DNA from 3 places in the Pseudomonas bijieensis genome. Region 1 is predicted to be linked to each of the others. Evidence: predicted binding sites of a transcription regulator. Region 1 holds the regulator's gene; each other region holds the start of a gene.
What was found. The regulator sigma-54, encoded in region 1, starts transcription at its own class of promoters, with help from an activator protein. The targets are predictions, from matches to a motif close to ANTGGCATNNANNTTGCTNT.

Region 1 (7,089 bases):
TGACCATTGACCCAGACTTCGCCGGCGCTGGGCCGCAGTTGTGCGCCCATCAACCTCAGCAGCGTGGTCTTGCCACACCCGGAAGGCCCCATGATGCCGGTGACCTTGCCGCGCGGAATGCGAATATCGATGTCATTGAAAATGCTGCGCGTCCCTCGCTTGAAGGACAGTCCCTTCAGCTCGACCGCGTAGGCGTTGTCGGCACTCATCTAAACTCCTTGCGATGCAGCCTCACATTCGAATGCCCTGGCAGCCGACAAGCGCCGGTACCGCCGGGCGTGCGAACCGGCGGCGAACTATATCACTGCAACAGCCAAGCGCCCAAGGCCACCTCCCCGTCCGTTAAGCCTGGCTTAAGGTAAAAAGCTACATTTTATGTCGAACATTGCGGCTCCTCGAACAAAGCATGACGAACTTACGTGAGGGAATTGTTCATTGCCGCTATAATCGCCGCCTTTTCATCGGGCTATACGATTTCTGACATGAGCCAATCCAGCGACCTGATTCAATCGGCACAACGTACCATCCGCCTCGAGCTCGAAGCCGTGCAAGGCTTGCTGCCCCATATCGACGCTGATTTCGTACGCGCCTGCGAGATGATTCTGGCCAGCAAGGGCCGCGTGGTCGTGGTCGGCATGGGCAAGTCCGGGCACATCGGCAACAAGATCGCCGCCACGCTCGCCAGTACCGGCACCACGGCTTTTTTTGTCCATCCGGCCGAAGCCAGCCACGGGGACATGGGCATGATCACCCGGGACGACATCATCCTGGCCCTGTCCAACTCCGGCTCCACCAATGAGATCATCACCCTGCTGCCGCTGATCAAGCGCCTGGGCATCCAGTTGATCAGCATCACCGGCAACCCGGACTCGCCGCTGGCCAAGGCCGCCGAAGTGAATCTCAATGTCCATGTCGAACACGAAGCCTGCCCGTTGAACCTGGCACCGACCTCCTCCACTACCGCCGCCCTGGTCATGGGCGATGCCCTGGCCGTGGCGCTGCTGGAAGCCCGGGGCTTCACCGCCGAAGACTTCGCTTTCTCCCATCCCGGTGGCGCCCTTGGCCGTCGCCTGCTGCTGAAAGTCGAAAACGTGATGCACGCCGGCGAGGAGTTGCCGCAGGTGCTGCGCGGCACGCTGCTCAAGGACGCGCTCATGGAGATGACCCGCAAGGGACTGGGCATGACCGTTATCCTGGAGGCCGACGGCAAGCTCGCCGGGATCTTTACCGACGGCGACCTGCGCCGCACCCTGGACCGCACCATCGACATCCACAGCGCGACCATCGAGCAAGTCATGACGCCCCACGGCAAGACCGCCCGCGCCGAGATGCTCGCCGCCGAGGCCCTGAAAATCATGGAAGACCACAAGATCAGCGCCCTGGTGGTCGTCGACGACGAAGACCGTCCGGTGGGCGCCCTGAACATGCACGATCTGCTGCGTGCCGGAGTCATGTAAATGAACACAGACCTGTTGCAACGCGGCAAAGCCATCAAGCTGGCGGTTTTCGATGTGGACGGCGTACTGACCGACGGACGCCTGTACTTCCTCGAAGACGGCAGCGAGTTCAAGACGTTCAACACCCTCGACGGCCAAGGCATCAAGATGTTGATGGCCGCTGGCGTGCAGACCGCTATCATCAGCGGCCGCAAGACCCCGGTGGTCGAGCGACGCGCGAAGAACCTCGGTATCCCGCATCTTTACCAGGGGCGCGAAGACAAACTGGTGGTGCTGGACGAGCTTCTGGGGCAACTCAACCTAAGCTATGAACAGGTGGCCTACCTCGGTGACGACCTGCCAGACCTGCCGGTGATTCGCCGGGTCGGCCTGGGCATGGCGGTCGCCAACGCGGCCAGCTTCGTACGCGAGCATGCCCACGGCGTCACCACGGCGCGCGGCGGCGAAGGTGCGGCCCGCGAATTCTGTGAACTGATCCTGCGCGCCCAGGGCCGCCTCGAAGCGGCCAACGCCGCGTACCTGTGAGCCATTTATGCTGAGCAAGAAGATTCGCACCATTGTGGTGTTCGGCTGTATCGCAGCGATTTTTGCGGCGGTGGGCTATTGGAACATCAGCCCCGAACAGTTTCTCGACCAGCCTGCGGCCCAGGTCGAGGAAAAGATCGACTGGTACGCGACCAACACGCACACCCTGCAGTACCTGCCCGATGGCAAGGTGCAGTACGAGATGACCTCGGACAAGGTCGACCACGTGAAGGCCACCGATATTACCCTGGTGACCAAGCCGGACCTGAACATGTTCCGCGGCACCGAGTTTCCGTGGCATGTGCAGAGCGAGCACGCCGAAGTCAACTCCGGCGGCACCGAAGTGGAACTGATCGACTCGGTACGCGTCGCCCGAACCGACGAGAAAAACCGTACGACCATCATCACCAGCACACGCATGACCGTGTTCCCACAGCAAGAATATGCGCAGACCGAGCAACCCGTTAGAATCGACGGCGCCGGGGGTGTATCGACCGGCACGGGAATGAAAGCGTATTTGAAGGAAAGCAGGATACACCTGCTATCGAACGTAAGAGGACAGTATGAAGCTCGCTAAAACCCTCCCTATTTTGCTCAGTCTGGGCGCAGCACTGGGAAGCGCGAGCGCCTGGGCTCTTCCCGACGACCGCAACCAACCTATCCGTATCCAGGCCGACGATGCCCAGCTCGACGACAAGAATGGCGTCGCCACCTATAAAGGCGACGTGATCATCACCCAGGGCTCGATGAAGGTTACCGGCAATACCGTGACCATCACCCGCACCCAGTCCGGCGATATCGACGTAGTGACCTCGGTGGGCAACCTGGCCTATTTCGAACAGCTGCAAACCGCGGGCGACGCCAAGCCTGTGCAGGGCTACGGGGTAACCATCCAGTACCACGCCTCCCAGGATCGCGTCGTGCTGATCGACCGCGCCAAGGTGGTCGACAAGGACAACAACGTGACCCAAGGCGAGAAGATCGTCTACGACACCAACAAGAAACTCGCCAGCGCCGGTCGCGCCACCGGCAGCAAGGTGACCGAGTCGCGTCCGCGGATCGATATGGTGATCCAGCCGAAAAAGAAAACCGAACAGAAGGCCCAGTAATGGCAACTCTGAAAGCTCAGCACCTGGCCAAGAGCTACAAGAGCCGCCAAGTCGTGCGTGATGTCAGCCTGTCCATCGACAGCGGCCAGATCGTCGGCCTGCTCGGCCCCAACGGCGCAGGCAAGACCACCTGCTTCTACATGATCGTCGGCCTGGTCCAGGCCGATCAGGGCCGCGTGCTGATCGACGACCTGGATGTCAGCCACCAGCCGATGCACGGCCGGGCGAAGGCCGGTATCGGCTACTTGCCGCAAGAAGCGTCGATCTTCCGCAAACTGTCGGTTGCCGACAACATCATGGCGATCCTCGAGACCCGCAAGGAACTCGACAAGGCCGGCCGTCGCCAAGAGCTGGAAAGCCTGTTGCAGGAGTTCCACATCAGCCACATTCGCGACAACCTGGGCATGAGCCTGTCCGGTGGCGAACGGCGTCGCGTGGAAATCGCCCGCGCCCTGGCCACCGCGCCGAAGTTCATACTGCTCGACGAACCGTTCGCCGGCGTGGACCCGATCTCGGTGGGCGACATCAAGCAGATCATCCATCACCTCAAGGCCAAGGGAATCGGCGTGCTGATCACCGACCACAACGTGCGCGAGACGTTGGATATCTGCGAAACCGCCTACATTGTCAATGACGGCCAGCTGATCGCCGAAGGCGATTCCGCAGCCATCCTGGCCAATGACCTGGTCAAGGAAGTATATCTGGGCCACGAGTTCCGCCTGTAAGCACAAGTGTCTGGCGAATCGCTCGAGCGTCGTTTAATTTTATTATGGCGACGCTCTAGGCAAACACTTCAGTTTCAGGCATATAATTTGCTTAAGTTTGGCGCCTCGGCGCCCTGTAGTGGATGGCGCATGTGCGCCGGCGAATAAGGTGTTAAGCCCCTGCCATGAAACCATCGCTAGTCTTGAGAATGGGCCAGCAGCTGACGATGACACCGCAGCTGCAACAGGCCATCCGCCTGCTCCAATTGTCGACCCTGGACCTGCAACAGGAAATCCAGGAGGCCCTGGAGTCCAATCCGATGCTCGAACGCCAGGAAGAAGGCGACGACTTCGACAACACCGATCCGCTGGCCGACAACGTCGAGCAGAAGACCAACACCGAAATCCCGGAACCGTCCTACCAGGAAGCCGCCCCGACGGTGGATAACCTCGAGGATGGCGAATGGAACGAACGCATCCCCAACGAACTACCCGTGGACACGGCCTGGGAAGACGTCTACCAGACCAGCGCCAGCAACCTGCCGAGCAGCGATGACGACGAGTGGGACTTCACCACCCGCACCTCGGCCGGCGAGAGCCTGCAAAGCCACCTGCTGTGGCAACTGAACCTGGCGCCGATGTCCGACACCGATCGCCTGATCGCCGTGACCCTGATCGATTGCATCAACAACCAGGGCTACCTGGACGAGACCCTCGAGGAAATCCTCGAAGCCTTCGACCCCGAGCTCGACATCGAGCTGGACGAGATCGAAGCTGTCCTGCATCGCATCCAGCAGTTCGAGCCAGCCGGCATCGGCGCCCGCAACCTGGGCGAGTGCCTGTTGCTGCAACTGCGCCAGTTGTCCGCCAAGACACCCTGGCTGACCGAAGCCAAGCGACTGGTCACCGATTACATCGACCTGCTGGGTGGCCGCGACTACAGCCAACTGATGCGTCGCATGAAGCTCAAGGAAGATGAGCTGCGCCAGGTCATCGAACTGGTGCAGAGCCTCAACCCACGCCCCGGCTCGCAGATCGAATCCACCGAACCCGAATACGTGGTCCCCGACGTGATCGTGCGCAAGCACAACGATCGCTGGCTGGTGGAGCTCAACCAGGAGTCGGTGCCCAAGCTGCGGGTCAACGCCCAGTACGCCGGATTCGTGAAACGCGCCGACACCAGCGCCGACAACACCTTCATGCGCAACCAGTTGCAGGAAGCGCGCTGGTTCATCAAGAGCCTGCAAAGCCGCAACGAAACCCTGATGAAAGTGGCCACCCAGATCGTCGAGCATCAGCGCGGCTTCCTGGAGTATGGCGACGAAGCGATGAAACCGCTGGTCCTGCATGACATTGCCGAGGCAGTGGGCATGCACGAGTCGACGATTTCCCGGGTAACCACCCAGAAATTCATGCATACCCCTCGGGGCATCTATGAATTGAAATACTTTTTCTCCAGCCACGTCAGCACCTCCGAAGGCGGCGAATGCTCGTCCACGGCCATCCGCGCGATCATCAAAAAACTGGTGGCCGCGGAAAATCAGAAAAAGCCGTTGAGTGACAGCAAGATCGCTGGTTTACTGGAGGCACAAGGCATTCAGGTGGCCCGCCGCACCGTCGCCAAATACCGCGAATCCCTCGGGATCGCGCCTTCGAGCGAACGCAAGCGGTTGATGTAACGGGCCACGCCACAGCGTTCCAGTGGCAGGCATTTCTGCCTGCCGCTTTATGCACTGGCAACGAAGGAGAAGCTGTATGCAAGTCAACATCAGTGGACACCAACTGGAAGTGACCGAACCCCTGCGCACCTACATCGGCGAAAAACTCGACCGATTGGAGAGGCATTTCGACAAGATCACCAACGTGCAGGTCACGATGAACGTCGAGAAGCTGCTGCAGAAAATCGAAGCCACGCTGCATATCCCCGGCGGAGAAGTGGTTGCCAACGCAGAGCACACAGACATGTATGCCGCGATTGACCTGCTGACCGACAAGCTGGATCGCCAACTCAAAAAGCATAAGGAAAAGACCCAGAGCCTCCTCCAGGGCGCAACCGGTCGTTAACCCCCCCAATCCATGATCCGACTAGAATCCATCCTGACCCCCGGCCGTTCCCTGGTGAACGCGCCGGGTGGCAGTAAAAAGAAAGCCCTCGAACAAATTGCCAACCTGATCCACCGCGAAGTGCCGGATCTGGAAATGCAGGACGTCTTCGAGGCCCTGGTTGCCCGTGAAAAACTCGGTTCCACCGGTTTTGGCAACGGTATCGCCATTCCCCACTGCCGCCTCAAGGGTTGTGCCGCACCGATCAGCGCACTGCTGCACCTTGAAGCCGCCATAGATTTCGACGCCATCGACGGCGCCCCGGTCGACCTGCTGTTTGTATTGCTGGTACCGGAAGCGGCGACCGATGCGCACCTCGAGCTGCTGCGCCAGATTGCCAGCATGCTGGACCGCAAGGAAGTGCGCGAAAAACTGCGCAGCGCACCGAGTAACGAAGCTTTGTACCAGGTGGTCCTGGACGAGCAGAACGGTCATTAAAAATGCGCATGATCATCGTCAGTGGCCGCTCCGGCTCCGGTAAAAGCACTGCCCTCAATGTGCTTGAGGACAGCGGCTACTATTGCATCGACAACCTGCCCGCCGGCCTGCTGCCGGAACTGGCCGAGCGCGCCCTGATCCACACCGAGCTGGCGCAGCCGCTGGTGGCGGTGTCCATCGATGCGCGCAACCTGCCAAGCCACCTGTCGCGTTTTCCTGAACTGCTCGAGGAAGTGCGCAGCCGGCATATCCAGTGCGACGTGCTGTACCTGGATGCCGATGAAGAGACACTGCTCAAGCGCTTTTCCGAAACCCGTCGGCGCCATCCGCTGAGCAATGCCAACCGCTCCCTGGCCGAAGCCATCGAGGATGAAAGCCAGCTGTTGGGGCCAATCGCCGACCTGGCGGACCTGAAGGTCAACACCACGCACCTGAACCTGTATCAGTTGCGCGACACGATCAAGCTGCGCCTGCTCAACCAGCCGGAGCCGGGCACGGCGTTCCTGGTGGAGTCGTTCGGCTTCAAGCGTGGCATGCCAGTAGACGCCGACCTGGTATTCGATGTGCGCTGCCTGCCCAACCCTTATTGGAAACCGGAATTGCGCGAGCAGTCCGGGCTCGACCAGCCGGTGATCGACTACCTGGCCGCACAGCCGGATGTCGAGGAAATGTACCAGGACATCTCCAGCTACCTGCTCAAATGGCTGCCCCGCTTTGCCGCGAGCAACCGGGCCTATGTCACGATCGCCATCG
Region 2 (7,089 bases), 660 kb from region 1:
ACCAGGCGTCCTGCTCCAGCCCATCGCCGAAGCCCTGGTAAGCGAAATCGATCAGCGGCAGCAGGTCGCGGCTGCGTACCACTTCCAACACCTGGCGCCATTGCTCATGGGACAGGTCAAAGCCGGTGGGGTTGTGGCAGCAGGCATGCAGCAGCACCACATCGCCTTTGGGCGCCTGGTTCAGGGTCGCCAGCATCGCCTCGAAATCCAAGCGGTTGTCGGCGCCCACATAAGGGTAATGACTGGCCTTGACGCCAGCCGCGGCGAAGATGGTTTCGTGGATCGGCCAGGTCGGATTGCTCAGCCAGACGCCACGGCCAGGCAGGCATTGGGCGATGAAGTCGGCACTCAGGCGCAGGGCACCAGTGCCGCCCGGTGTCTGGGTGACGCCAGCGCGCTTTGCGCTGATCAGCGGCGAGTCGGTGCCCAGCACCAGTTCATTGATCAACTGGCCGAACGCGGGGTCGCCATGGCCGCCGATGTAGGTCTTGGTGGTCTGGCGATCCACCAGCCATTGTTCGGCCTGCTTCACGGATTGAAGAATCGGCGTCAGGCCCTGGGCGTCCTTGTAGACACCCACGCCCAGGTCGAACTTGCTCGGATTGCTGTCCGCGCCGTAGGCCTCCATCAGGCCGAGGATCGGGTCGCCGGGTACTCGGCCGATGGCATCGAAATGCATTACTTGCGGCCCTCGGCGGTCTTGGCCACGTCATCGGTGCGGGCGGCCATGATGAAGTCGTTGCGGTGCAGACCCTTGATGGAGTGGCTCCACCAGGTCACGGTGACTTTGCCCCATTCGGTGAGCAGGCCTGGGTGGTGGCCTTCGGCCTCCGAGATTTCACCGACGGCGTTGGTGAAGGCCAGGGCGTGCTTGAAGTTTTTGAACAGGAAAACTTTTTCCAGCTGCATCACGCCGTCGCGCACTTCGATGTTCCAGTCGGGGATCTGCTTGATCAGCGCCGGCAGTTCTTCGTCGCTGACTTGCGGGGCATCGGCGCGGCAGGCTTCGCAATGGGCTTGGTTCAGAGTGTTCATGGTGTGTTCCTGGATCGAATATTTGAAAAACGTCGATGCACCCACGCTAAAGCAAAGCCGCGTTGTGCAACAGACTCAATTGAGATTAAAAGACGCGGTTCACGCTGCCTTGGGTGGGAATTTCGGGGCGTGCAAGCCCAGTTCCCGACCGCGCTTGACCATGCCCATGATGTCTTCGTGGGCCAGGTCGAACAGGCGCTTGAGCTCGGGCAGCACGAAATACACCGGTTGCAGGATGTCGATGCGATACGGCGTGCGCATCGCTTCCAACGGATCAAAAGGCTGGTGTTCAGGCTCGTCCGACAGGCAGTAAACGGTTTCCTTGGGCGAAGACAGGATGCCGCCACCATAGATACGCCGGCCCTGCGGGGTCTCCACCAGGCCGAACTCGATGGTCATCCAATACAGGCGCGCCAGATAGACGCGTTCTTCCTTGGAGGCCTGTAGGCCGAGTTTGCCGTAGGTGTGGGTGAATTCGGCAAACCAGGGGTTGGTCAACAGCGGACAGTGGCCGAAAATCTCGTGGAAAATGTCAGGTTCTTGCAGGTAGTCCAGTTCTTCGCGGGTACGAATAAAGGTCGCTACCGGAAACTGCTTGCTGGCGAGCAGTTCGAAGAAGGTCTGGAAGGGGATCAAGGCCGGCACCCGGGCGACTTGCCAACCCGTGGTCTCGCCCAGCACCTTGTTGATTTCGCCCAGTTGCGGGATACGGTCGTGGGGCAGGCCAAGCTTGTCGATGCCGTCCAGGTATTCCTGGCACGCGCGGCCTTCGATGACTTTCAGCTGGCGGGTGATCAGCGTGTTCCACACCGCATGTTCTTCGGCGGGGTAGTGGATAAAACCTTGCGCATCGGGCTCGCGGGCCACGTACTGCGTCTGCTTCATGCTGCTCTCCTGCTGATTTCCCTCAGGGGGGAAGGCTGTTTGTTTTTATGTCCAGCGATGCATTAGAGATAACTCGAAGCAGGGATGTGTGCAGCAGGCAGACGAAGGGATGGATTGCGATAAAGGCATGAATTCGTAAAGTTTTCGTTACGTATTGGGCGGTACTCCAGTGTTGTCGAGATTTTCAGCTGGGAAATGGCCTACAGCTGTCACATAATCTTGACGTTTATTTGCGCTGCCATGCAGAAAACCTTGTGGCGAGGAAGCTTGCTTGCGCTGGCTGCGCAGCAACCTCCTCCCCATGCTTGCATACACATCGATATCGGGCCTTTTCATGCGCATCAAAGTCCATTGCCAAAACCGCATCGGCATCCTGCGAGACATCCTCAACCTGCTGGTGGAGTACGGCATCAACGTTGCCCGGGGCGAGGTCGGGGGTGAGCATGGCAACGCGATCTACCTGCATTGCCCGAACCTGATCAACATTCAGTTCCAGGCGCTACGTCCGAAATTCGAAGGCATCGCCGGGGTATTTGGCGTCAAGCGCGTAGGATTAATGCCTAGCGAGCGTCGGCACATGGAGCTCAATGCCCTGCTCGGTGCCTTGGAGTTTCCGGTGCTGTCCATCGACATGGGCGGTTCCATCGTCGCGGCCAACCGGGCGGCGGCGCAGTTGCTCGGGGTGCGGGTGGATGAGGTGCCCGGGATTCCACTGTCCCGCTACGCCGAGGATTTCGATTTGCCTGAACTGGTGCGCGCCAACCAGTCGCGGATCAACGGGCTGCGGGTCAAGGTCAAGGGCGATGTGTTCCTGGCCGACATCGCCCCGTTGCAATCGGAGCACGACGACAGCGAGGCCATGGCCGGCGCGGTACTGACGTTGCACCGGGCCGACCGGGTCGGCGAGCGAATCTATAACGTGCGCAAACAGGAGCTGCGTGGCTTCGACAGTATTTTCCAGAGTTCCAAGGTGATGGCGGCGGTAGTGCGTGAGGCCCGGCGTATGGCACCGCTGGACGCGCCGCTGTTGATAGAAGGCGAAACCGGCACCGGTAAGGAATTGCTGGCACGCGCCTGTCACCTGGCCAGTCCGCGCGGGCAATCGCCATTGATGGCGCTCAACTGTGCCGGGTTGCCGGAGTCCATGGCCGAGACCGAACTGTTCGGCTACGGCCCCGGTGCTTTCGAAGGTGCCCGGGCCGAAGGCAAGCTTGGCCTGCTGGAACTGACTGCCGGGGGAACGTTGTTCCTCGATGGCGTCGGGGAGATGAGCCCGCGCCTGCAAGTGAAACTGCTGCGCTTTCTGCAGGACGGTTGCTTCCGTCGCGTAGGCAGCGATGAAGAGGTGTACCTGGACGTCCGGGTGATCTGCGCTACCCAGGTGGACTTGTCCGAACTCTGTGCCCGGGGAGAATTCCGTCAGGACTTGTACCACCGCTTGAACGTCCTTTCCTTGCACATCCCGCCGCTGCGCGAATGCCTCGATGGCCTTGCGCCGCTGGTGGAGCATTTCCTCGACCAGGCCAGCCGCCAGATCGGCTGTGCGCTGCCCAGGCTGGCGCCGGCGGCGATGGAGCGTCTGAGTCACTACCACTGGCCGGGCAACGTCCGGCAGTTGGAAAACGTGTTGTTCCAGGCCGTTTCCCTGTGCGACGGCGGGACGGTGAAAGCCGAGCATATTCGCCTGCCGGACTATGGTGTGCGCCAACCCCTTGGCGATTTTTCCCTCGAGGGCGGATTGGACGAGATCGTTGGGCGTTTTGAGAAAGCGGTGCTGGAACGTCTTTACTCCGAACATCCCAGCAGTCGGCAATTGGGCAAGCGGCTGGGGGTTTCCCACACCACCATCGCCAATAAGTTGCGGGAGTATGAGGTCGGTAAAAGCGAGTCATAGCTGCTTGCTCTCGGTGCCCATGCGGGCCTCATCGCGAGCAGGCTCGCTCCCACAAGGTTACTGATTGCTCACAAATCTCAGGAGCACTGGAGGTCCAATGTGGGAGCGAGCCTGCTCGCGATGACGGCAGTGGCCATTACCCAAGGACAAGCATTGCCTCCAACCGGCACAACACCGCCGGTTTTTCGTCTTCGACACATTTCAAAAATCCCTTCCACAACCCTGAACCCCTTGTTTGCCGGGGCGCGAGGCGCCAGAAAAAAGTTGGTCTGCAAATTGCTTAAGGCTGTGCAACACAGCAGTGGGCGGCAAACGTCCGGCATGCAGAGGAACGACAGTGGACAAGTACCTTTATGTGGCAATGACCGGCGCCAGCCAGAACGCACTGGCGCAACGGGCCCATGCCAACAACCTGGCGAACATCTCCACCAATGGTTTTCAGAAAGACCTGGAGCAGGCTCGCTCGATGCCGGTGTTTGGCGACAGCTTTCCGGCGCGGGCCTTTGCCCTGTCCGAACGGCCTGCCACGGACTTCACCCCGGGGGCGCTGGTGGAAACCGGTCGTGACCTCGACGTCGCGGTCAGCGGCCCAGGCTGGATGGCCGTGCAGAACCCTGACGGCGGCGAAAGCTACGTGCGCACAGGAAGCCTCAACGTCGACGCCCTGGGCGTGCTGCGGGCCGGCAACGGCATGCCAGTGATGGGCAACGGCGGTCCGATCGCCGTGCCGCCCGAGCAGAAAATCGAAATCGGCCAGGACGGCACCATCAGCATCCGTGCCATGGGCGAAGGCCCGCGGGTGATGGCTGAAGTGGACCGCATCAAGCTGGTCAACCCGGATCTCAAGAACATGACCAAGGGCCTGGACGGTTCGATCCGTACCAAGGACGGCCAGCCGGCGCCCATCGATGCCAACGTGCAGTTGGTGTCGGGTTTCCAGGAGGCGAGCAACGTCAATGCCGTGGATGAAATGACCTCGGTGCTGGCCCTGGCCAAGCAGTTTGAGCTTCACGTCAAGATGATGAACACCGCCAAAGAAGGCGACGAGGCCATGGCTCGGGTCTTGCAGATCTAACCATTAATTAAAGCGTCGCGCCGAAAAACAGGCGTACGAGGAGAATCGAATGCTTCCGGCTCTATGGGTTGCCAAAACAGGTCTGTCCGCCCAGGACACCAACCTGACGACCATTTCCAACAACCTGGCGAACGTCTCGACCACGGGTTTCAAACGTGATCGCGCCGAGTTCCAGGACCTGCTGTATCAGGTAAAACGCCAGCCTGGTGCCCAGTCGACCCAGGACAGCGAATTGCCGTCGGGCCTGCAAGTGGGTACCGGTGTACGCATCGTCGGCACCCAGAAAAACTTCAACGCCGGCAGCCTGCAAACCACCGAGCAGCCGCTGGACATGGCCATCGACGGTCGCGGTTTCTTCCAGATCCTGCAGCCGGACGGCACCACGTCCTACACCCGTGACGGTACGTTCCACCTCGACTCCAATGGCCAGATCGTCAACGCCAGCGGTTTCGCCCTGGAGCCGGCCATCATCATCCCGAACGATGCCCAGACCTTTACCGTGGGCCGTGACGGCACCGTATCCATCACCGTGGCGGGCAACCCGGCCGCCCAGGTGATCGGCAACCTGCAGACCGCCGACTTCATCAACCCGGCCGGCCTGCAAGCGGTGGGCAACAACCTGTTCCTGGAAACCGCCGCAAGTGGCGCGCCGCAAGTCGGCACCCCGGGCCTGAACGGTTTCGGCACCACGCTGCAGAACACCCTGGAAACATCCAACGTGAGCACCGTCGAGGAGATGGTCAACATGATCACCACCCAGCGTGCCTACGAGATGAACTCCAAGGTGATTTCCACCGCCGACCAGATGCTCTCGTTCGTTACGCAGAACCTGTAATCGCGTCGCAACGTCCGTCATTACGTAGACAGGGCGACCCCAGGGTCGCCTGCAACACCAAGAGGTAGGGTCATGAAACGCTTCGCATCTGTTCTGGCACTGAGTGGGATCACCGCACTCGCGGGCTGTGTCGCACCGACACCCAGGCCCAATGACCCGTATTACGCCCCGGTGTTGCCGCGTACGCCGTTGCCGGCTGCGGCCAACAATGGCTCGATCTACCAGGCCGGTTTCGAACAGAACCTGTACAGCGACCGCAAGGCCTTCCGGGTCGGTGACATTATCACCATCACCCTGAACGAGCGGACCCAGGCCAGCAAGAACGCCAACTCGCAGATCGACAAGACCAGCGAGACCAGCGTCGGCCTGACCTCGCTGTTCGGCTCCAGCCTGACCACCAACAACCCGATCGGGAGCAATGACCTGAGCCTCAACGCCGGGTACAACTCTGATCGGGCCACCAAGGGCGATAGCAAGTCCGGCCAGAGCAACAGCCTGACCGGTTCGATCACCGTGACCGTTGCCGATGTGCTGCCCAACGGCATCATCGTCGTGCGCGGCGAGAAGTGGCTGACCCTCAACACCGGTGACGAGCTAGTGCGCATCGCCGGCATGGTTCGCGCCGATGATATCGCCACCGACAACACCGTTTCCTCGACCCGCGTAGCCGATGCCCGTATCACTTACTCAGGTACCGGTGCCTTTGCCGATGCGAGTCAGCCGGGTTGGTTCGACCGTTTCTTCCTTAGCCCGAAGTTCCCTTTCTAGGTGGCCCAGTTGAATCTTAAGCAGCTGTTGATCGGAGCCCTGCTGATGTCGGCGGCCTTTACCGCTCAGGCCGAGCGCTTGAAGGACATCGCCAGCATTTCCGGCGTGCGTTCCAACCAGTTGATCGGCTACGGCCTGGTCGTGGGCCTGAACGGCACCGGCGACCAGACCACCCAGACCCCGTTCACCCTGCAGACCTTCAACAACATGTTGTCGCAGTTCGGCATCAAGGTGCCGGCCGGTTCCGGCAACGTACAGCTGAAGAACGTCGCGGCGGTGTCGATCAGTGCCGATCTGCCGGCGTTCGCCAAGCCTGGCCAGCAGGTGGATATCACCGTCTCGTCCATCGGTAACTCCAAGAGCCTGCGCGGCGGCACCTTGCTGCTGACGCCACTCAAGGGTATCGACGGCAACGTCTACGCCATCGCCCAGGGCAACCTGGTGGTGGGTGGTTTCGATGCCGAGGGGCGCGATGGTTCGAAGATCACCGTCAACGTTCCGTCGGCGGGTCGAATCCCTGGTGGTGCGATGGTAGAGCGTTCGGTGCCGAGCGGTTTCAACCAGGGCAACAGCCTGACGCTGAACCTCAACCGTTCC
Region 3 (7,089 bases), 1.3 Mb from region 1:
TCACATCTGATGGACGTGGCCCGGGACAACGACCGGCTTTTCGACAAGACCCGTCGGCTGATCCTGGCCCTGATGGACGCCAGCACCCTCGAAGACCTGGTCATGAGTGTCGAAGACAGCCTGCGCCAGGATTTCCAGGTGCCCTTCGTCAGCCTGATCCTGTTTGGCGACAACGCCATGCCGGTGGGCCGCTGGGTAACCCACGCCGAAGCGCAGACAGCCATCGGTGGCCTGCTCACGGAAAACAAAAGCGTCAGCGGCAGCCTGCGCGAGCATGAGCTGGACTTCCTGTTCGGCGAAGAACAACGCAAGCAGATCGGCTCCACCGCCGTCGTCGCCATCGCCCACCAGGGCGTGCACGGCGTGCTGGCCATCGCCAGCCGCGATCCGCAGCACTACAAGAGTTCGGTGGGCACGCTGTTCTTGAGCTACATCGCCGAAGTCACCGGCCGGGTGCTGCCAAGGGTCGCCGGTTCGCTGCGCTCGGTACGCTGATGATGGAACGGCAACTGGACGCCTACTGCGAACACCTGCGCAGTGAGCGCCAGGTGTCGCCCCACACGTTGTCGGCTTATCGCCGCGACCTGGAAAAAGTCCTGGGCTGGTGCCAGAAGCAGAACATCGGCAGCTGGGCGGCCCTGGACATCCAGCGCTTGCGCAGCCTGGTCGCCCGCCTGCATCAACAGGGGCAATCCTCCCGCAGCCTGGCGCGGCTGTTGTCCGCGGTGCGAGGCCTGTATCACTACCTCAACCGCGAAGGCTTGTGCGATCACGACCCGGCCACCGGCCTGGCGCCGCCCAAGGGCGAACGCCGGCTGCCCAAGACCCTCGATACCGACCGCGCCCTGCAATTGCTTGAAGGCGCCGTCGAGGATGACTTCCTGGCACGACGCGACCAGGCGATTCTCGAGCTGTTCTATTCTTCCGGCCTGCGGCTTTCGGAACTGACGGGGCTTAACCTGGATCAACTGGACCTGGCCGATGGCATGGTCCAGGTGCTCGGCAAGGGCAGCAAGACACGCCTGCTGCCCGTCGGCCGCAAGGCCCGCGAAGCCCTGGAGCAGTGGCTGGCGCTGCGGGCGCTGACCAACCCCGCCGACGACGCGGTCTTCGTCAGCCAACAAGGGCGGCGCCTGGGCCCGCGGGCGATTCAGTTGCGGGTCAAGGCCGCCGGTGAACGCGAGCTGGGACAGAACCTGCACCCACACATGCTCAGGCACTCCTTCGCCAGCCATCTTTTGGAATCGTCCCAGGACCTGCGCGCCGTCCAGGAGTTGCTCGGCCACTCGGACATCAAGACCACACAGATCTATACCCATCTGGACTTCCAGCACCTGGCGACGGTCTATGACAGTGCCCACCCCAGGGCCAAACGCATCAAGGGCGACGAATCATGACCATCGAGCTCATCACTTTCGACCTGGACGACACCCTGTGGGATACCGCCCCGGTGATCGCCAGCGCCGAAGCCGTACTCCGCCAATGGCTGACCGACAACGCACCGAACCTGGGCGGCGTGCCGGTGGAGCATCTTTTTTCGATTCGCGAGCAAGTCTTGCGCGAAGAGCCCGGCCTGAAGCATCGCATCAGCGCATTGCGCCGACGGGTGCTGTTCCGCGCACTGCAAGAGGCCGGCTACGATCAGTGGCAAGCGTCTGAGCTGGCGGACGAGGCATTCGAGACGTTCCTGCATGCCCGTCATCAACTGGAGGTTTTCCCCGAGGTGCAGCCCACCCTGGAGATCCTGGCCAATCATTTCGCCCTTGGCGTGGTCACCAATGGCAATGCCGACGTGCGGCGCCTGGGGCTGGCGGACTATTTCAAGTTCGCCTTGTGCGCCGAAGACATCGGCATCGCCAAGCCTGACGCCCGGCTGTTCCACGAAGCCCTGCAACGCGGCGGTGCCACGGCGCAGACCGCCGTACACATTGGCGATCACCCGGGCGATGACATCGCCGGCGCCCAACAGGCCGGCCTGCGCGCGGTGTGGTTCAACCCGACGGGCAAGGCCTGGGAGGCCGACCATGCGCCAGATGCGGAGATTCGCAGCCTGACCGAACTGCCGGGGTTGCTGGCAGGTTGGCATAGCCAACCCTGAACCCACTGCTCTGTAGCCGCCAACACCCCTTTGCGGGAGCGAGCCTGCTCGCGATGGCGGCGGCACATCCAACATCAATACCAGCAGACCCACCGCTATCGCGAGCAGGCTCGCTCCCACAGGTCCGAGACTTTATCTGGCCCATGAAAAAGCCCGCAGCGACGGCGGGCTTTTTCAGCAAGCAAGAAGCAGAAGCTCAGATAGGGCGGCTGCCGTACTTGTTGTCCGGCTTCTTGGGCGGATCAGCGACCACGTTGGCCTCCACTTCCTGCACCTTACCGCCCCTGGCCAGGAATTCCTCCATGGCCTTGGCGAGCGCATCACGCTCCTTGTTCTTGGCCTCTACGCTCGGCAACTCGTCGACCGACACCGCGGCCTTGGCCTTGCCTTTGGCGGTAGGAACCGGAACATCGGCCCCATCATCGTCGGCTACGTCTTCAGCCGCCGCTTCAAGGCCTTCTTCGGTCTCGTCTTCGTCGCCCACTTCGAGGTCGTCGTTTTCCAGATCATCGTCGCTCATGTTCTACCTCATGACTTGCGAAAAGCAGATTAGTTATAGCCCAGCTTCGCCATCTGTTCGAAGGCTGCCAGAAAAAATTCAACATCCGCCGGCAATCAGCGGTTATGCCCCTTCACCGTACAAGGTGGCGAGGACTTTACGAGCACCGCCGTGATCACGGTGCTCGCCCAGATAAACACCTTGCCAGGTACCCAATGCCAACCGTCCTGCCGTGACCGGCAGGCTGAGCTGGCAACCGAGCACACTGGCCTTGAAGTGCGCCGGGAGGTCGTCCAGGCCTTCGTCGTTGTGCTCATAGTCGGCGGTTCCTTGTGGGATCAGCCGATTGAAAAATCGTTCGAAGTCTCGACGTACCGCCGAATCGGCGTTCTCGTTGATGGTCAACGAAGCCGAGGTATGCTGCAGCCACAGATGCAACAGACCGACACGACACGCCTGGAGTTCAGGCAGGCCGGCAAGCAATTCGTCCGTCACCAGATGAAAGCCCCGGGGCCTTGCCCGCAGGGTTATCAGCGTCTGTTGCCACATACAGATCTCCGCACGTTCGGCGCGCATTCTAGCGCGCTCTGGGAAAAAACAAAGGGCCTAATATTCTTGCTTCGGTGTAAGCCTTTGGCGGTACAAAACCCCATGTCGCATCCACAACAAAAGGCGTCGGGAAAACCGCCGCGTCCTGTGAGCAGTGACAAATTCCAGACAAAAAAATGCCCGGCGAACCGGGCATTTTTTATTGCGTGTGCTTACAGGTTGTAGCCACGTTCGTTGTGTTGGGCCAGGTCCAGGCCCACGGCCTCTTCTTCCTCGGAGACACGCAGACCCATGACGGCGTCCAGCACCTTGAGAATGATGAAGGTGACGATCGCGGTGTAGACCACGGTGAAAGCCACGCCCTTGAATTGAATCCACACTTGCGCACCGATATCGGTCACGGTGCCGAAGCCACCCAGTGCCGGTGCCGCGAACACACCGGTCAGGATCGCGCCGAGGATACCGCCGATGCCGTGCACGCCGAAGGCGTCCAGGGAGTCGTCGTAGCCGAGTTTGCGCTTGAGGGTGGTGGCGCAGAAGAAGCACACCACGCCCGCCGCCAAGCCGATGACCAGGGCGCCCATCGGGCCCACGGTGCCGGCAGCCGGGGTGATTGCAACCAGGCCGGCCACCACGCCCGAGGCGATGCCCAGTGCGCTTGGCTTGCCGTGGGTGATCCACTCGGCAAACATCCAGCCCAGCGCCGCCGCGGCGGTAGCGATCTGGGTCACCAGCATCGCCATGCCGGCGGTGCCGTTGGCAGCAACTGCGGAACCGGCGTTGAAGCCGAACCAGCCAACCCACAGCATCGCCGCGCCCATCAGGGTATAGCCCAGGTTATGCGGCGCCATCGGCGTGGTCGGGAAGCCTTTGCGCTTGCCCAGTACCAGGCACGCCACCAGGCCGGCGATACCGGCGTTGATGTGCACCACGGTGCCGCCAGCGAAGTCCAGCACGCCCCAGTCCCACAGCAGGCCGCCGTTACCGGACCAGACCATGTGGGCGATCGGTGCATACACCAGGGTGAACCATACGCCCATGAAAACCAGCATGGCGGAGAACTTCATCCGCTCGGCAAACGCACCGACGATCAGCGCTGGAGTGATGATGGCGAAAGTCATCTGGAAGGTAATGAACACTGCTTCAGGGAACAGCGCCGCCGGGCCGGTCAGGCTGGACGGGGTGACGCCTGCCAGGAACGCTTTGCCCAGGCCGCCGACAAAGGAGTTGAAGTTGACGACGCCCTGCTCCATGCCGGTGGTGTCGAACGCGATGCTGTAGCCATAGATGACCCACAGGACGCTGATCAGACCGGTAATGGCAAAGCACTGCATCATCACGGAAAGAAGGTTTTTCGACCGGACCATGCCACCGTAGAACAGTGCCAGGCCGGGAATGGTCATGAACAGTACAAGAATCGTGGCCGTGAGCATCCAAGCGGTGTCGCCGGAGTTCAGGACTGGGGCTGCCGCTTCTTCTGCCATGGCCAGGCCTGGCATTGCGAAGGACAACAGGGCTCCTAGCCCTGCGAATTTACGCAGAGTCATATTGTTTTCTCCTGGGGCGTTGGGTTTGGCGGCTTAGATGGCGTCGGTATCGGTTTCGCCGGTACGGATGCGGATAGCCTGTTCCAGATTGACCACAAAGATCTTCCCGTCACCGATCTTGCCGGTGTTGGCGGCCTTGGTGATTGCCTCGATCACCCGGTCAAGATCCTTGTCGTCAATGGCGACATCAATCTTCACCTTGGGCAGGAAATCGACCACGTATTCCGCGCCGCGATACAGCTCGGTGTGACCTTTCTGCCGACCGAAGCCTTTGACCTCAGTAACGGTAATGCCCTGCACGCCGATCTCGGACAACGACTCGCGCACGTCGTCCAACTTGAACGGCTTGATGATGGCAGTGACTAGCTTCATGAAACTTTCTCCCGAATTGGTGGACTTGCCCCAGGAAAACAAACCCGACTCAAGTCTAAGCGCAGTGCCTGGCTTTGTAACGCATCGTCGGCCCAAGTTGCCCGACAGGTGCCAGTTAACCGATCCTGACGAAACTCCCCGTTCCGCCTGCTGCACTGCATTCGTCACAGCGACTGCATCAGTGCATGGGTCATCAGCCTCTAAGCAGAAACCTTGCCATCTGTACCCAAACCCTCTGATTTCAGTCTCTTACCCACCGTGCCCGCTTGCTCCGCCCCACGAACCGCAGCGATACGCACAACAACAGTGCGACGATGCCCGGCCTCGTGCGCGAAAAGCGTGCATCCTTGCTTGCAAATTGACTATAGACACTGCGTGGTACACTGCCCGCCATTGTTTCCAGGACACCTGCCCATGCTTGCGCCCAAAGACCTCCTCGACGCCCTGAGCGGCCATGCCTCCCGCATCTTGAGTGGTGACACGCCGCTGCCCAAGAGCGAAATCGAAAGCCAGTTCAAGGCTCTGCTGCAAAGCGGGTTCAGCAAACTGGACCTGGTGAGCCGGGAAGAATTCGACAGCCAGATGGTCGTGCTGGCCCGGACCCGGGCGCGGCTCGAAAGCCTGGAGGCCAAGGTCGCGGAGTTGGAAGCGCGACTGGCTCCGGCCCAGGAATAAACCGCACGCCGGCGACATACGCCCGGTAGCCCAGGCGTATTCAGCCCGACGGGTCAGAGACGGAAACGGCCAACCAGTGTATTGAATGACAGGGCCAGGTTGGACAGCTCCTGACTCGAAGCGTTGGTCTGGTTCGCCCCAGCGGCGGTCTGGGTCGAGAGATCCTGGATATTCACCAGGTTGCGATCAACCTCCCGGGCCACATGGGCCTGCTCCTCGGAAGCCGTGGCAATCACCAGGTTACGGTCATTGATCTGCGAGATGCCGTCGGCGATCTGCTCCAGCGCCTCGCCCGTGGCCCGGGCCAGGCTCTGGGTCTCGGTCACCAGCGCCTGGCTCTTGCCCATGGCATCGACCGCGCTGTCGGCACGGTCCTGAACCGCGTGGATCATGCTCTCGATTTCACCGGTTGACGCCTGGGTACGTGCCGCCAGGGCACGAACCTCATCGGCCACCACGGCAAAACCGCGGCCCTGCTCCCCGGCGCGAGCGGCCTCGATGGCCGCATTGAGCGCCAACAGGTTGGTTTGTTCAGCGATCCCGCGGATCACATCCAGCACTTTGCCGATATCGCGAACCTGCACGGCAAGATCCCTGACCAGCCCGGTGGACGAGGTGATTTCCTGGGTCGCAGTGTCGATCGCCTGCACCGCGCTACGGGCCTGATCACGTCCCTCGCCGGCCTGCGTGCTGGTCGATTGCGAAGCCTGTGAAGTGGAGACCGCGTTGCGGGCCACCTCCTCGACCGCTGAAGTCATTTCGGTCACGGCGGTAGCGGCCTGCTGGATTTCGTCATTCTGCCGGATCAAGGCACGACTGCCATCATCGGTGACCGCCGTCAGCTCCTCGGCGGCAGACGCCAATTGGTCCGAAGCGTTGGCAATCTGCTGGATGGTGGCCTTCAAACTCGTCTGCATATCGCCCAAGGCCTTGAGCAACTGGCCGGCCTCATCGCGACTGTTGCTGGTGATGTGCTGAGTGAGATCGCCCTGGGCGATGCGTTGTGCGCAATCGACCGCCACGGCAATCGGTCGACTGATCAGGCGACTGATAAACATGCCCAACAGCAGCGCGGCGATAAACGCCACGACAATGCCGCTGTACAGCACGGTCTTGGCCGTCGCCTCCTGCTGCGTGGCGGCCTTGGCGTCTTCGCTGATCTGACGGTCATTGGAGTCGATCATGATGGTCAACTGGTCCATCACCTTGCGATAAGTCTTCTGCAGGTCACCCAGCAACAGGGTGCGACCGTTCTCCAGGTCGCCAGCCGCCATCATCGCCACGTACTGCTGCACCATGGCCTGGTAGACCGGCCAATCCCGGGCCATCTGGTCGCCAGCGATGCGCTC

Region 2: the regulator sigma-54 is predicted to act here: its motif matches at 4,078-4,097, upstream of GN234_RS10560 (flagellar basal body rod protein FlgF).
Region 3: the regulator sigma-54 is predicted to act here: its motif matches at 5,267-5,286, upstream of glnK (P-II family nitrogen regulator).

Annotation. Positions count from the first base shown of each region.
Region 1 is NZ_CP048810.1:3,103,026-3,110,114, forward strand. It holds gene GN234_RS13625 (ATP-binding cassette domain-containing protein) at 1-209, opposite strand, end outside; gene GN234_RS13630 (KpsF/GutQ family sugar-phosphate isomerase) at 483-1,457, shown strand; gene GN234_RS13635 (KdsC family phosphatase) at 1,458-1,982, shown strand; gene lptC (LPS export ABC transporter periplasmic protein LptC) at 1,990-2,559, shown strand; gene lptA (lipopolysaccharide transport periplasmic protein LptA) at 2,546-3,091, shown strand; gene lptB (LPS export ABC transporter ATP-binding protein) at 3,091-3,816, shown strand; gene GN234_RS13655 (RNA polymerase factor sigma-54) at 3,981-5,474, shown strand; gene hpf (ribosome hibernation-promoting factor, HPF/YfiA family) at 5,551-5,859, shown strand; gene ptsN (PTS IIA-like nitrogen regulatory protein PtsN) at 5,872-6,336, shown strand; gene rapZ (RNase adapter RapZ) at 6,339-7,089, shown strand, end outside.
Region 2 is NZ_CP048810.1:2,444,102-2,451,190, reverse strand. It holds gene GN234_RS10585 (amino acid aminotransferase) at 1-679, opposite strand, end outside; gene GN234_RS10580 (4a-hydroxytetrahydrobiopterin dehydratase) at 679-1,035, opposite strand; gene phhA (phenylalanine 4-monooxygenase) at 1,135-1,920, opposite strand; gene GN234_RS10570 (hypothetical protein) at 2,068-2,256, opposite strand; gene GN234_RS10565 (sigma-54-dependent transcriptional regulator) at 2,255-3,814, shown strand; gene GN234_RS10560 (flagellar basal body rod protein FlgF) at 4,152-4,889, shown strand; gene flgG (flagellar basal-body rod protein FlgG) at 4,939-5,724, shown strand; gene flgH (flagellar basal body L-ring protein FlgH) at 5,797-6,492, shown strand; gene GN234_RS10545 (flagellar basal body P-ring protein FlgI) at 6,538-7,089, shown strand, end outside.
Region 3 is NZ_CP048810.1:4,433,927-4,441,015, reverse strand. It holds gene GN234_RS19355 (DUF484 family protein) at 1-495, shown strand, start outside; gene xerC (tyrosine recombinase XerC) at 498-1,397, shown strand; gene GN234_RS19345 (HAD family hydrolase) at 1,394-2,098, shown strand; gene sutA (transcriptional regulator SutA) at 2,295-2,618, opposite strand; gene GN234_RS19335 (secondary thiamine-phosphate synthase enzyme YjbQ) at 2,721-3,146, opposite strand; gene GN234_RS19330 (ammonium transporter) at 3,359-4,693, opposite strand; gene glnK (P-II family nitrogen regulator) at 4,727-5,065, opposite strand; gene GN234_RS19320 (accessory factor UbiK family protein) at 5,480-5,740, shown strand; partial or broken gene GN234_RS30395 (methyl-accepting chemotaxis protein) at 5,794-6,348, opposite strand; partial or broken gene GN234_RS30390 (MCP four helix bundle domain-containing protein) at 6,700-7,089, opposite strand, start outside.